2 regions of the Virgibacillus byunsanensis genome follow, and region 2 is predicted to be linked to the other one. Evidence: a T-box and tRNA genes for the amino acid it is inferred to sense, from the RefSeq annotation. Region 2 holds a T-box; the other holds one or more tRNA genes.
What was found. The T-box of region 2 lies ahead of ACFQ3N_RS14175 (valine--tRNA ligase). A T-box ahead of a tRNA ligase gene usually reads a tRNA of that ligase, here a tRNA-Val.
Positions count from the first base shown of each region.

Region 1: it has a tRNA-Val gene. The T-box ahead of ACFQ3N_RS14175 (valine--tRNA ligase) is inferred to sense a tRNA for this amino acid. The anticodon was not compared.

Region 1 covers NZ_JBHTKJ010000011.1:682-7,128, forward strand. The annotation lists gene ACFQ3N_RS04735 (YwaF family protein) at 1-405, opposite strand, end outside; gene fabI (enoyl-ACP reductase FabI) at 521-1,297, opposite strand; tRNA gene ACFQ3N_RS04745 (tRNA-Glu) at 1,596-1,670, shown strand; tRNA gene ACFQ3N_RS04750 (tRNA-Val) at 1,676-1,751, shown strand; tRNA gene ACFQ3N_RS04755 (tRNA-Thr) at 1,960-2,035, shown strand; tRNA gene ACFQ3N_RS04760 (tRNA-Tyr) at 2,079-2,162, shown strand; tRNA gene ACFQ3N_RS04765 (tRNA-Gln) at 2,177-2,251, shown strand; tRNA gene ACFQ3N_RS04770 (tRNA-Lys) at 2,506-2,581, shown strand; gene ACFQ3N_RS04775 (hydroxymethylglutaryl-CoA reductase, degradative) at 2,800-4,110, shown strand; gene mvk (mevalonate kinase) at 4,107-5,069, shown strand; gene mvaD (diphosphomevalonate decarboxylase) at 5,137-6,114, shown strand; gene ACFQ3N_RS04790 (phosphomevalonate kinase) at 6,128-6,447, shown strand, end outside.
Region 2 covers NZ_JBHTKJ010000039.1:6,627-13,073, reverse strand. The annotation lists gene hemB (porphobilinogen synthase) at 1-569, shown strand, start outside; gene hemL (glutamate-1-semialdehyde 2,1-aminomutase) at 600-1,889, shown strand; gene spoVID (stage VI sporulation protein D) at 2,024-3,040, shown strand; gene ACFQ3N_RS14185 (hypothetical protein) at 3,128-4,144, shown strand; gene ACFQ3N_RS14180 (hypothetical protein) at 4,141-4,329, opposite strand; T-box leader at 4,486-4,717, shown strand; gene ACFQ3N_RS14175 (valine--tRNA ligase) at 4,786-6,447, shown strand, end outside.

The DNA of each region.
Region 1 (6,447 bases), on a different contig from region 2:
AAACCGAAAGTGTGGGTAACCATATGGAAGTTCTGGAGTTATTAAAGCTAAAAGTGAAGGAATTAGCCCTATGAAAAAGGTGATATAAATTAATTTTTTGTTATGTGTTGCTAATGCAGCTGCTGCGATTATACTGGCAATTCCGCAAAGGTGAAGTGGGATATATTCACGTAAGCTCCATATGCCGTTATGTATAGACCATGCTTGATAGCCTAACTCAGAAAGAATTAAAAGACTAAAGAAAAACCAGCGAAGGGTATTATATAAATAATTGCTGGATATTATTTTTTTATAGGTGATTAAAAGTAATATGATACCTGCAAGATAAATAAATAGCACTATTAAATGACTTGTACCAAACGGCGCAAAACTGTCTCCGTATAATGTTGTGAACCATTCTCCCATAATAACCCTCCCTGCTGCAAAATGTCTTCAGGGTATTATATTTCAAAAAATAGACACGTACCCGTATTCATCCAGAGTAGTGTCTATTAGATGTTAAGCTTCATTCAGTGATGATTTATCCACCAATAATATGGTAACCTGAATCGACATGTAAAACCTCTCCAGTTATCCCTCTGGCAAGCTCACTAATAAAGAATAAGGTTGCGTCTCCAACTTGGTCCTGATCGACATTTCTACGTAAAGGAGCTTTTTCCTCGATCACACCAGTTTTTTCATTAAAGCCAGATACACCTTTAGCAGACAAGGTACGAATTGGCCCTGCAGAGATCGCATTAACACGAATACCATATTTCCCTACATCTTCAGCTAAATACCTTACACTAGCTTCTAATGATGCTTTTGCAACTCCCATGACGTTATAGTTTTCAATTACACGTTCTGCGCCTAGATACGTCTGTGTTACAATACTACCACCTTCTGTCATAACTTCTTTAGCTGCTTTTGTAACAGCTACAAGTGAAAATGCACTAATCTCTTGAGCTAATAAGAAACCTTCACGAGAAGTGTCAGCATATTCACCTTTTAATTCATCTCGATTTGCAAATGCAACGGAGTGAATTAATCCATGAATAACGCCAATTTTTTCTTTAATTTCACTAAAAGCTTCATGGATGCTTTCATCGTTTGAAACATCACATGTAACGACTAATTTCGCTTCGATTTGATGTTTTTCAAGCAGCTTAGTCAATTTTTGATAGGAACGTTCTTGTCTATTTGTGAAAATAAGATTTGCACCTGCATTATGTAATGACTTGGTTATTCCCCAAGCAATACTTCTTTCATTTGCTACACCCATCACTACGATATTTTTACCTTGCAATAATCCTGACACATGAGCACCTCCATTAATATTACTTTTTACATTATAACCTAACTCCGTGTGATAGAAAAACTATGTTATTTATTTGTTTAAAAATGAAATAAGTTGGAGAATATTTATAGAGCAAAATCCCAGAAAAATTTAACTATAGCTTTCAAGTCTACAATCATCGTAAAAAAAATATAAAATATTAGATTACCCCTTTACAAATAGACTATATCTGTATATAATAAAATTCGTCGGTTTACGACATGATGCTTTTTTTAAGGCGTATAATATCAAAAAATGTATTTCATGTAAACCATTGTAAGGCCCGTTGGTCAAGTGGTTAAGACACCGCCCTTTCACGGCGGTAACACGGGTTCGAATCCCGTACGGGTCACCACTTATGGAGGATTAGCTCAGCTGGGAGAGCACTTGCCTTACAAGCAAGATGTCGCAGGTTCGAGCCCTGCATCCTCCACCATTCCTTTTACTTGAAATCCAACACACATGGATCAATCAAAAGGAACTTTAATATAATTAGCCGGCCTAGTTCAACTGGTAGAGACGAGCAAAACTTCTACCGAATTAGCTACGAGTAACCTCGATGCACGTAACATCTTTGAATGACCTAGAAGAAGCAGAGGTAGCCTAAGCATGTTGATCAATCAAGAAAACTTTAGTTATAATTAGCCGGCCTAGCTCAACTGGTAGAGCAACTGACTTGTAATCAGTAGGTTGGGGGTTCAAGTCCTCTGGCCGGCACCATTTTTTTAAGTATAAAAAATGATAAATGGTTAAGAATACATTCGGAGGGGTAGCGAAGTGGCTAAACGCGGCGGACTGTAAATCCGCTCCCTCGGGTTCGGCAGTTCGAATCTGCCCCCCTCCACCATTTCATAATTTTGTTGGGCTATAGCCAAGCGGTAAGGCATCGGGTTTTGATCCCGTGTACCCCAGGTTCGAATCCTGGTAGCCCAGCCATTTTTTATTTTTCAAGCCATTTTGCAACTCATGATGATGCAAGTAAATGCAAAGGTCATTAAGATAAAAAGCAGGCAATTGAATAAATTATAGTACAAAACGAGCCATTAGCTCAGCTGGCAGAGCAACGAGCAACACATCTGCCGAATTAGCTACGAGTAACCCCGAAGCACAAAACATCCATGAATAAACTGTTAGATGTAGGGGTCATTAGGATGAAACGCAGGCAAAAGAATAATTTAATAGTACAAAACGAGCCATTAGCTCAGCTGGCAGAGCATCTGACTTTTAATCAGAGGGTCGGAGGTTCGAATCCTCCATGGCTCACCATCTTATATGAATTAAAATTTAGGTGAAATACATCATACATAATTAATTTTCAATAAACAAGGTCGTTATGATTGTAAACAACCTTGTTTATTTGCATTTTATGCATTTTTTTAACATAATAGATACAGTAATTTTTTTATTCTATATGAATAACAACAATTGATAAAAATTCGCTTTAATTAAATATAATAGCTTACTATTTTGACATATATAACTATATATATAAAAGGATGAGTGGTATGGAAACTTCTAGAATTCCTGGCTTTTATAATATGAGTGTTGAAGAGCGCAGAGAATTATTGACTAATATGACCGATTTCTCTGATGAGGAAACAGAATATTTGTTTTCAAAAGAACCATTAAAAATGGAAACAGCAGACAAGATGATTGAAAATGTCATAGGTACATTTCCACTTCCTCTAGGTTTAGGGTTGAATTTTTTAATTAATGGGAAAGAATATGTAGTACCCATGGCAATTGAAGAGCCATCAGTTGTTGCATCTGCAAGTTATATTGCTAAAATAGTAAGAAATGCGGGTGGATTTTCGACGGAATCTACAGATCGAGTCATGATTGGCCAAATACAAGTAGTCGGTGTCCCTGATATGGATGCAGCAAAAAATGCATTATTAGAAGCTAAAGAATTGTTGATTAATGATGCAAATGCTTCTTTTCCTAGTATGGTTGCTAGAGGTGGAGGAGCAGAAGATCTTGAGGTACGAATACTAAATCAAGAATCTGATTCAAAATACTCACAAATGCTAGTTCTGCATTTATATATAAATACATGTGATGCGATGGGTGCTAACATTATTAATACGATGGTTGAAGCATTAGCGCCAACAGTAGAGGAATTGACAAAAGGAAAGGTTTATTTACGGATTCTTTCTAATTATGCTGATAAATGTTTAGCAAGAGCACGTTGTGTTATTCCTCCCTCTTTATTAGAAAGTGAGGAATTCACAGGAGAACAAGTCCGTGATGGAGTTGTTCATGCATATGAGTTCGCTGCTTCAGACCCGTATCGTGCTGTAACGCATAATAAAGGTATAATGAATGGAATTGACCCAATTGTTATTGCTACAGGAAATGATTGGCGAGCAGTAGAGGCTGGTGCCCATGCCTATGCTTCGCGTCATGGTATGTATAGTTCCATGACAACCTGGTCAGTGGATAAAGAAGGAAATCTTGTAGGTGAGCTAGAGTTACCTATGTCTGTAGGAACTGTTGGTGGGTCGATTCGTGTTCATCCTATATCAAAGATTGCACACAAGATTTTAAATGTGGATTCAGCACAAGACCTAGCTCAAGTCATCGTAGCAGTCGGTTTAGCCCAGAACCTTGGAGCGCTGAAAGCATTAGTAACAGATGGTATCCAAAAAGGTCATATGGCTTTACATTCTCGCTCTGTTGCAATAGCAGCAGGGGCCAAAGGGGAGATGATTGATATCATTGCTGAACGATTAATAACCGAAAAAGAAATCCGTGTCGGAAAAGCTAAAGAATTGGTGGACGAATATAAAAAATGAGTGCAGAAAAAGCAACAACTTCAGAACAAACAGCTATAGGTATAGCTCATAGTAAATTGATTTTGATTGGGGAACATGCGGTTGTACACGGACAGCCTGCTATTGCAATCCCTTTTCCGCTGGTAGGAGTAGAATCAGAAATCGAATTTGTTCCTGGTGCAATCAAGCTGGATAGTACGTTTTATCATGGTCCTATTGACTTGGCTCCAGAATCTTTAGATGGGCTGGTAAATTGCGTTAAGGCAACATTAGAACATCTGAATTTACCTATTAAGGACATGTTGATTCGTATTACATCATCCATACCACCAGGTAAAGGCCTTGGATCTAGTGCGTCTGTTGCTATTGCTGTAATTAGATCGTTGTTTGCATACTCAAACCAAAGTTACACAGAAGATGAACTGTTAAACCTAGCAAACGTTGCAGAAACGTATGCCCATGGAGCCCCTAGTGGTATCGATACATTGACGATCACTTCTGAGTCTCCAATATGGTATGAGAAGGAACTTCCTATGCATTTCATTCGTCCTAAGAGTGATTTCCACTTTGTAGTTGCTGATTCAGGGAGAATGGGAGATACGCGGTTAGCTATAGAATCTGTAGCCCATTTACTAAAATCTGCTCCTAAGAGAATACAGGCTAGATTAGATCGAATTGGTGAAATAACACATCAGGCAAGAGGTGCATTAGAAAGAGCAAGCAAACATCTTTTAGGTAATATGTTGAACGAGGCCCAAAAAGAGTTAGAAGCACTTGGGGTAAGCGATGCTGGCCTAAACAGACTTATTTATTTTGCCCGCCAAGAAGGAGCATTAGGTGCTAAACTAACTGGTGGGGGTAATGGTGGCTGCATCATTGCTTTAGCTCGGGATGAAGTGCATTCTAGACACCTTACTGAGAAACTTAAAAAAATTGGTGCTCACGCTGTTTGGCCTTTCGTATTAAGAAAACAGGATTAAATAAGCAGTAACCAGCGTGACGTTGTAGTAGAGTTTTATGGCTACATGCAAAAAGGGGATATACACAATGAAAGCCACAGCAAAAGCCCATACAAATATTGCTCTAATTAAGTATTGGGGAAAGCGTAACGAATCATTGATATTACCAATGAATAATAGCCTTTCCTTAACACTGGATGGATTTTATACGACAACTTCTGTTGAATTTCGCGAACATTTACTAGAGGATCATTTTTTACTGAATGATCATGTTGTTGCTGGTGACGAATATTACCGGGTAACGAGGTTTCTTGATCTGATCAGGGATTTTAGCTCTAAACCAAACTTATATGCAGAAGTGAATTCCATAAATAAAGTCCCTACAGCTGCTGGCTTTGCTTCCTCTGCCTCTGGTTTTGCTGCCTTGGCAGCTGCAGCAACAAAAGCGTTAGATTTGAGTGTAAGCAATCAGGAACTATCTCGTTTAACAAGGCAAGGTTCAGGCTCAGCATGTCGCTCAATATACGGTGGCTTTGTAGAATGGGAGCAAGGGAAACAGGACGATGGTTCTGATTCTCATGCAGTTCAAGTTGCACCAGCAAACCACTGGGACGTTCGTGTTGCTGCTGTCGTTCTATCCTCAAAAATGAAAAAGGTTTCCAGTCGCGATGGAATGAAGCGGACTGTCGATACATCACCGTTTTATACGAGTTGGGTGGAAACAATTCCAAATGATCTTGATCAGATAAAGCAAGGAATAACCGATCGTGATTTTGAAAAGGTAGGACGTATTGCAGAATCTAATTGTTTGAAAATGCATGCTACAACGTTAGGTGCAGAGCCACCATTTACATATTGGCATGATACAACATTGGCTGTTATGCACATGGTTCGAGACTTAAGAGCATCTGGTGTTCCTGCCTACTTTACGATTGATGCTGGACCAAATGTTAAAGTTCTCTATTTACCAGAGAACGAAGAAACGGTTCAAAATACGCTCCGTGACGTACCTGGAGTAACTGATGTGATACTAAGCCGTTCAGGTCAAGGAGTAACCTATATATAGGGGTTGAAAAATCTTGCCTAATCCACCATTGACTATTAAAGTACCGGGAAAGTTAATGATTGCTGGTGAGTTTGCCGTACTCGAGCCTCACCACGATTTAGTAGTAATGGCAGTAGACCGTTACGTATATGCAACGTTGAAGCGAAATAACGAGAACCGACTTACATTACATAATTTCAAGTTATATGATCTGAAGTGGGAATTTGAAGATCAAGTTAATATAACTTCAACTGATAACCGTTTACGCTTTGTAGAGGATGCAATGACGATTTGCCTTACATATCTGCAGGAAAAGGGAATCACTTGTAATCCATTTGATTTGTCTATTAAAAG
Region 2 (6,447 bases):
ATGATGTTGATAATGATGAGTCACTAACGTTATTAGCTAAAACAGCAGTTTCCCAAGCGGAAGCAGGAGCTGACATTATTGCACCATCTAATATGATGGATGGTTATGTCACGGTTATTAGACAAGCATTGGATGAAGCGGGTTATACATCTATTCCTATCATGGCATATGCAGTTAAATATGCCTCCTCGTTTTATGGCCCATTTAGGGATGCAGCTGATAGTACTCCTCAATTTGGCGATCGAAAAACCTATCAAATGGACCCTGCCAATCGTCAAGAAGCACTTCGTGAGGCAGCATCAGACATAGAAGAAGGTGCAGACTTTTTAATTGTAAAACCAGCCATGTCCTATCTGGATATTGTTCGCGATGTAAAGAATAATTTTAACGCACCAATTGTTGCTTATAATGTAAGCGGAGAATATGCCATGGTAAAAGCTGCTGCATTAAAAGGCTGGATTGATGAAAAAGAATTAGTTTTCGAAAAGCTAACAGCAATGAAGCGTGCTGGAGCTGATTTAATTATTACTTACTTTGCGAAAGATATTGCAAAATGGTTGAATGAATAGTACAAAATATAGTTTGTGAGGTGGTTACTAGTGGGAAACTTTAACAAATCAGTAGATGCGTATAAGGAAGCAGTTGATTTAATGCCTGGAGGGGTAAACTCCCCTGTACGTGCTTTTAAATCAGTTGGAATGTCACCTATATTTATGGAATCTGGACAAGGATCCAAAATATCAGACATTGACGGTAATGAGTATATTGACTATGTATTAAGTTGGGGACCTCTTATTTTAGGACATGCAGATGAACGAGTGGTCACTAAATTAAAAGAATCGGTAGAAAAAGGAACTAGCTTCGGTGCTCCTACTCTTTTAGAAAATAAATTAGCACAACTTGTTATTGACCGGGTCCCATCTATTGAAATGGTACGGATGGTAAACTCTGGAACGGAAGCAACCATGAGTGCATTACGTCTAGCAAGAGGGCACACTGGACGTGATAAAATCTTGAAATTCGAAGGAAACTACCATGGTCATGGAGATTCATTACTTATTAAAGCAGGTTCAGGTGTTGCAACTTTAGGACTCCCTGACAGCCCAGGGGTACCTGAAGCAATTGCCAAAAATACAATTACGGTTCCATATAACGATGTGGATAGTGTGCGTTATGCATTTGAGAACTATGGAGATGATATTGCTGCAGTAATCGTTGAGCCTGTCTCAGGGAATATGGGTGTGGTACCACCTATGGAGAACTTCTTACAAGAGCTCCGAAAAATCACGGAAGACAATGAAACAGTATTAATATTTGATGAAGTAATGACTGGATTTCGTGTAGGGTTTAATTGTGCACAAGGACACTTTGGCGTAATCCCTGATTTAACATGTTTAGGAAAAGTTATTGGTGGTGGTCTGCCAGTAGGTGCATATGGTGGGAAACGTGAAATTATGGAAAAAGTAGCACCAACAGGGTCTATATATCAAGCTGGTACACTTTCAGGAAATCCACTAGCTATGACAGCGGGTTACGAAACATTAAGTGCACTAAACCAATCTTCATACGATGAAATTAATAAAAAAGTGGATAAATTAGTTGCTGGTTTTAAACAGGCCTCCATTGATTTTAGCATTCCATTACAAATCAACCGGGCTGGTTCTATGGTAGGTGTCTTCTTTACAAATGAAGCAGTAACCAACTATAATTCAGCACAGCAAGCTAACCTGAACTATTTTGCACAATATTACAGATCTATGATAGATGAAGGTGTATTTTTACCGCCATCACAGTTTGAAGGTCTATTCCTGTCAACTGCACACACAGATGAGGATATTGATAAAACGATTCAAGCTGTTAGAAATGCGTTTTCTAAAATAGAGAAGTAAGTAATATATACTTCTAAAAAGCCATCCGTTTGGATGGCTTTTTTCTATTCTAAGCATAACCTTAGAGTCTTTTTCATATAGTGAACTAAGACATATATGCACATGGAATATGTGTGTTGAAGGGAGGAAGACATGTGTCAAATGATCGAGCCGTGTTTAGTTTTGATTTAAGGGAATCACTTTATTTTGAAAAGGGACAGGAAGTTGCAGAAATGATGGGCATATCCCTTGACCCAGAAATATCTATTCAACCATTTAATGAATATATTTCAATCAGAGGTGTAATAGAACTTCGTGGAGAATATCAGAAAGTAGCTACCACATTTGAGGAAGACGAAGAAGAAGATCTGCTCCACTTTGATGATTATCATTCAAGAAGATATGTAGAAAGGGTTGTGGATACTGATGATAACCAAGCGGAATTTTCACATCGATTCCCAGTGGAAATTTCAGTTCCAACGTATCGTGTAGCGGATCTTAATGATGTAACAGTAAGTATTGAATCTTTTGATTATGAAGTTCCAAATCAAAGTCAGTTAAAATTAAGTTCCACTATTGAAATTCATGGAATACAGGATGAAGTGGATCGGGATCCCAATTATGCACTTCAGGGAGAGAAGGAAGATGGGAAAGCAGAAACATTCCAGTTTGAACTCAAAAATAAAAAAGACTTGGAATCTCCAGAAGAGATGGAGGAATTAGGAACAAATACATTATCTTCTCCAGAGACAGAAAAGGTAGAAACAAAAAAGGATGAACCAGAAAAAGAGCGATGGAAGTATACAAAGACTCAATCTCTTTCCGAGTTTTTCAAGAAGGAACCTGAGCCACAAGAGCCACAAGAGCCACCTTCTCCTGATGAACCATCACCAGATCTTATGGACCTTGCTGAATCCGATGATCTATATGAAGGCATGGAGAGTCGCTCTGATGAAGTAAAAGATGTTCGTTATTTATCGGATATGTTTAGACAAGACGAAGATGTGAAGTATGCAAAAATGAAACTATGTATCGTTCAGGAAAAGGATACCATAGAAACGATTGCAGAACGTTATAAAGTATCTGCATTACAACTTCTCAAGCAAAATCGCTTACCAGATGATCAGATTTCAGAAGGACAGTTACTTTATATACCTTTTACTAATAAATAAGAAACAACAAATTACCCCTTGACTTTGTGGCAAGGGGTATCTAGTTTAAAGATTAATTATCGATTTCTTCCAAGGTGGTGTAGGCATATGAATACGATCCAAAAAGTTTTAAGAGGATATTCCATACGACCAACATACATTGAAAAAATAACAGATCGTCTTTATAAAGTTAGCGACTCACACTATACTTTTGCGGTAAAGAAGAGTTCGTTAACAATGGAGGTTATTTCTACATGGGAAAAGGTCTATCATGAAGCATATTCTAAAAACATAACCTACGTTCTACCAGTTTATTTAACAGCAGAAGGGAAGTTATATTTAGAACTTGATCAGAAAATTTGGTACATATCCCCTTGGATTGAAAGGAAACAAATTGACGATAAAACCGCTATAAACAATATCTATAGTTGTATTGGTAAACTTCACCATAGTACGAAACAACCTCAACCATTTGATTCACCGAAGGCATTACGTGAATTTAGAGATTACAAAACATCATTCTGTGAAAAAATTCAAGAAAATCTATTAAGCTATGTTGAACATTTTGAGAAGAGTAGATATATGTCTCCATTTGAATTACAGGTTTGCTCACAATATCGAGATATTGAAATGATTTTAAAAGAACTTAACAAGCGTGTCGATCAGCTCATAGAGGAGTTACAAAACCAATCTGAGTGGAATACTAGTTTGTGTCATGGTCAACTAAAATTCTCCCATATGGTTCATAACGAAAATACATCATTACTGAATTGGGAAAAAGCTTATATTGGGAATAGCATTTCAGACTTGTCATATTTATATAAAGAACAAGCAACTTATTACGACAATCATACCGAATTACTTATTGAGCAATTTTCTACTTATATCAATGAAAATAATTTAAGCAAATATGAGTTACTTTTATTAGCCATTTATTTATTAGATCCATCCAGTTACATATCAAATGTAAATGCATACACAAAAAATACGACAACAACGACAATGATTGAAAAAAATAAACGTCTACAGCGTGCCTATCGTCAGTTAATATTTGGTTTTAAATGGTCACAGAAAGCAGAGACATTAATAGAACCAGATTTATTTGATGAGTCTTTAGAAAGCTAAATCCATTCTAAATAAAAGGCAATAAATATTCCTACCAAGATTCCTAATAAGAAAACATCTAATGACGAAGGAAAAAGCAACGTACGAATTAATTGGAAAATTAAGATAGGTAACGTAACTCTTTCCACAACTATAATGCAATTTCTTGCCCAAGGTGGTAACCTATAACGATAGTATCTTGCCAACTCAATCACCTCTTTTTTCAAAATTCATTTCACTTGTTCGTTATTATTTAATATAATATGTATACATACATGTGTTTTGTGCAATACGTATACTAACAGTTGATTTTATATCCATTTATCGATAAAATGTTATATAGATAGTAGGAATAGAATATTTGAAATGTGATGATAGGGAAGAGTACAAAATAATCACCTAAAGAGAGGGAAATCGTGAGCTGAAAATTTCCCAGGAAACATTATTTTGGAAGGTCGCCCTTGATGCTGCTTCTTTGAATAGAGTAGAAGAAATGCCGGATAATTTCCGTTACTAAATTTAATGAGTGTGCAAGTTGTTACTGACTTGTAAACAAAGGTGGTACCACGGAATAATACCCTTTTCGTCCTTTTTATAGGATGGATTGGGTTTTTTTATTGTTAAAGGAGGAATTAAGGTTGAGTGATGAACAGAAGATTTCTATGCCAACAAAGTACAATCCGCAAGAAATTGAAGAGGGACGATACAAGTTTTGGGTAGATGGAAAGTTTTTTGAAGCAACAGGAGATGAAGAAAAAGAACCGTATACGATTGTTATTCCTCCACCGAATGTAACTGGACGATTACATTTAGGGCATGCATGGGATACAACCATGCAGGATACGATTTCCCGCATGAAACGAATGCAGGGTTATGATGTACTATGGTTGCCCGGTATGGACCACGCAGGAATAGCAACACAAGCAAAAGTAGAGGGAAAGTTAAAAGAACAAGGTAAAAATCGTTATGATTTAGGGCGTGAAAAGTTTTTAGAAACTGCTTGGGACTGGAAAGAGGAATATGCTGATTTCATTCGCTCACAATGGGAAAAGTTGGGTCTTGGACTCGATTATTCCAGAGAACGATTTACGTTGGATGATGGGTTATCCAACGCAGTACGGGAAGTATTTGTTAAATTATATGAAAAAGGTTTAATTTATCGTGGGGAATATATTATAAATTGGGATCCCAAAACAAAGACAGCATTATCTGATATTGAGGTAATCTACGAAGAAGTTCAAGGTAAGTTTTACCACATGCGCTATCCCATTCTAGACAGTGATGAAACGATTGAAATTGCAACCACTCGCCCAGAAACTATGTTAGGTGATACCGCAGTTGCCGTTCATCCTACAGACGAACGTTACAAACACTTTGTTGGTAAAAAAGTGAAACTGCCCATTGTTGGACGTGAAATTGAAATTGTTGCAGATGATTATGTTGATATGGAGTTAGGTTCTGGAGCTGTAAAAATCACACCTGCTCATGACCCAAATGATTTTGAAATTGGAAACCGTCATAATTTAGAACGAGTACTTGTTATGAATGAAGATGGGTCCATGAATCAAAATGCTGGTAAATACGAAGGACTTGATCGATTTGAATGCCGCAAGCAAATTGTAAAGGATCTTCAAGAACAACAGGTATTATTTGAGATTGAAGAACGTACGCATCAAGTAGGTCATTCAGAACGTAGTGGGGCTGTTGTTGAACCGTACTTATCAACACAGTGGTTTGTGAATATGCAGCCATTAGCTGATGAAGCAATTGAGTTACAACAAGGTGATGACAAAGTTAATTTTGTGCCCGACCGTTTTGAACGGACGTATTTACATTGGATGGAAAATATTCGTGATTGGTGTATTTCCCGTCAGCTGTGGTGGGGACACCGGATACCTGCTTGGTATCATAAAGAAACAAATGAACTATATGTTGGTAAAGAGGCTCCTAGTGATATTGAAAATTGGAGTCAGGATGAAGATGTCTTAGATACGTGGTTTTCATCTGCTTTATGGCCATTTTCTACAATGGGCTGGCCAGATACGGATGCAAAAGATTTTAAAAGACACTTCCCTACAGATGTATTAGTAACGGGGTATGATATTATCTTTTTCTGGGTTGCACGAATGATTTTCCAAGCGAAAGAGTTTACGGGGAAAAGACCATTTAAAGATGTTTTAATACATGGTTTAATTCGGGATGCAGAAGGACGGAAAATGAGTAAGTCACTAGGAAATGGCGTCGACCCTATGGATGTAATTGAAAAATACGGTGCTGATTCACTACGATACTTCCTACTAACAGGATCAACACCAGGTCAAGAT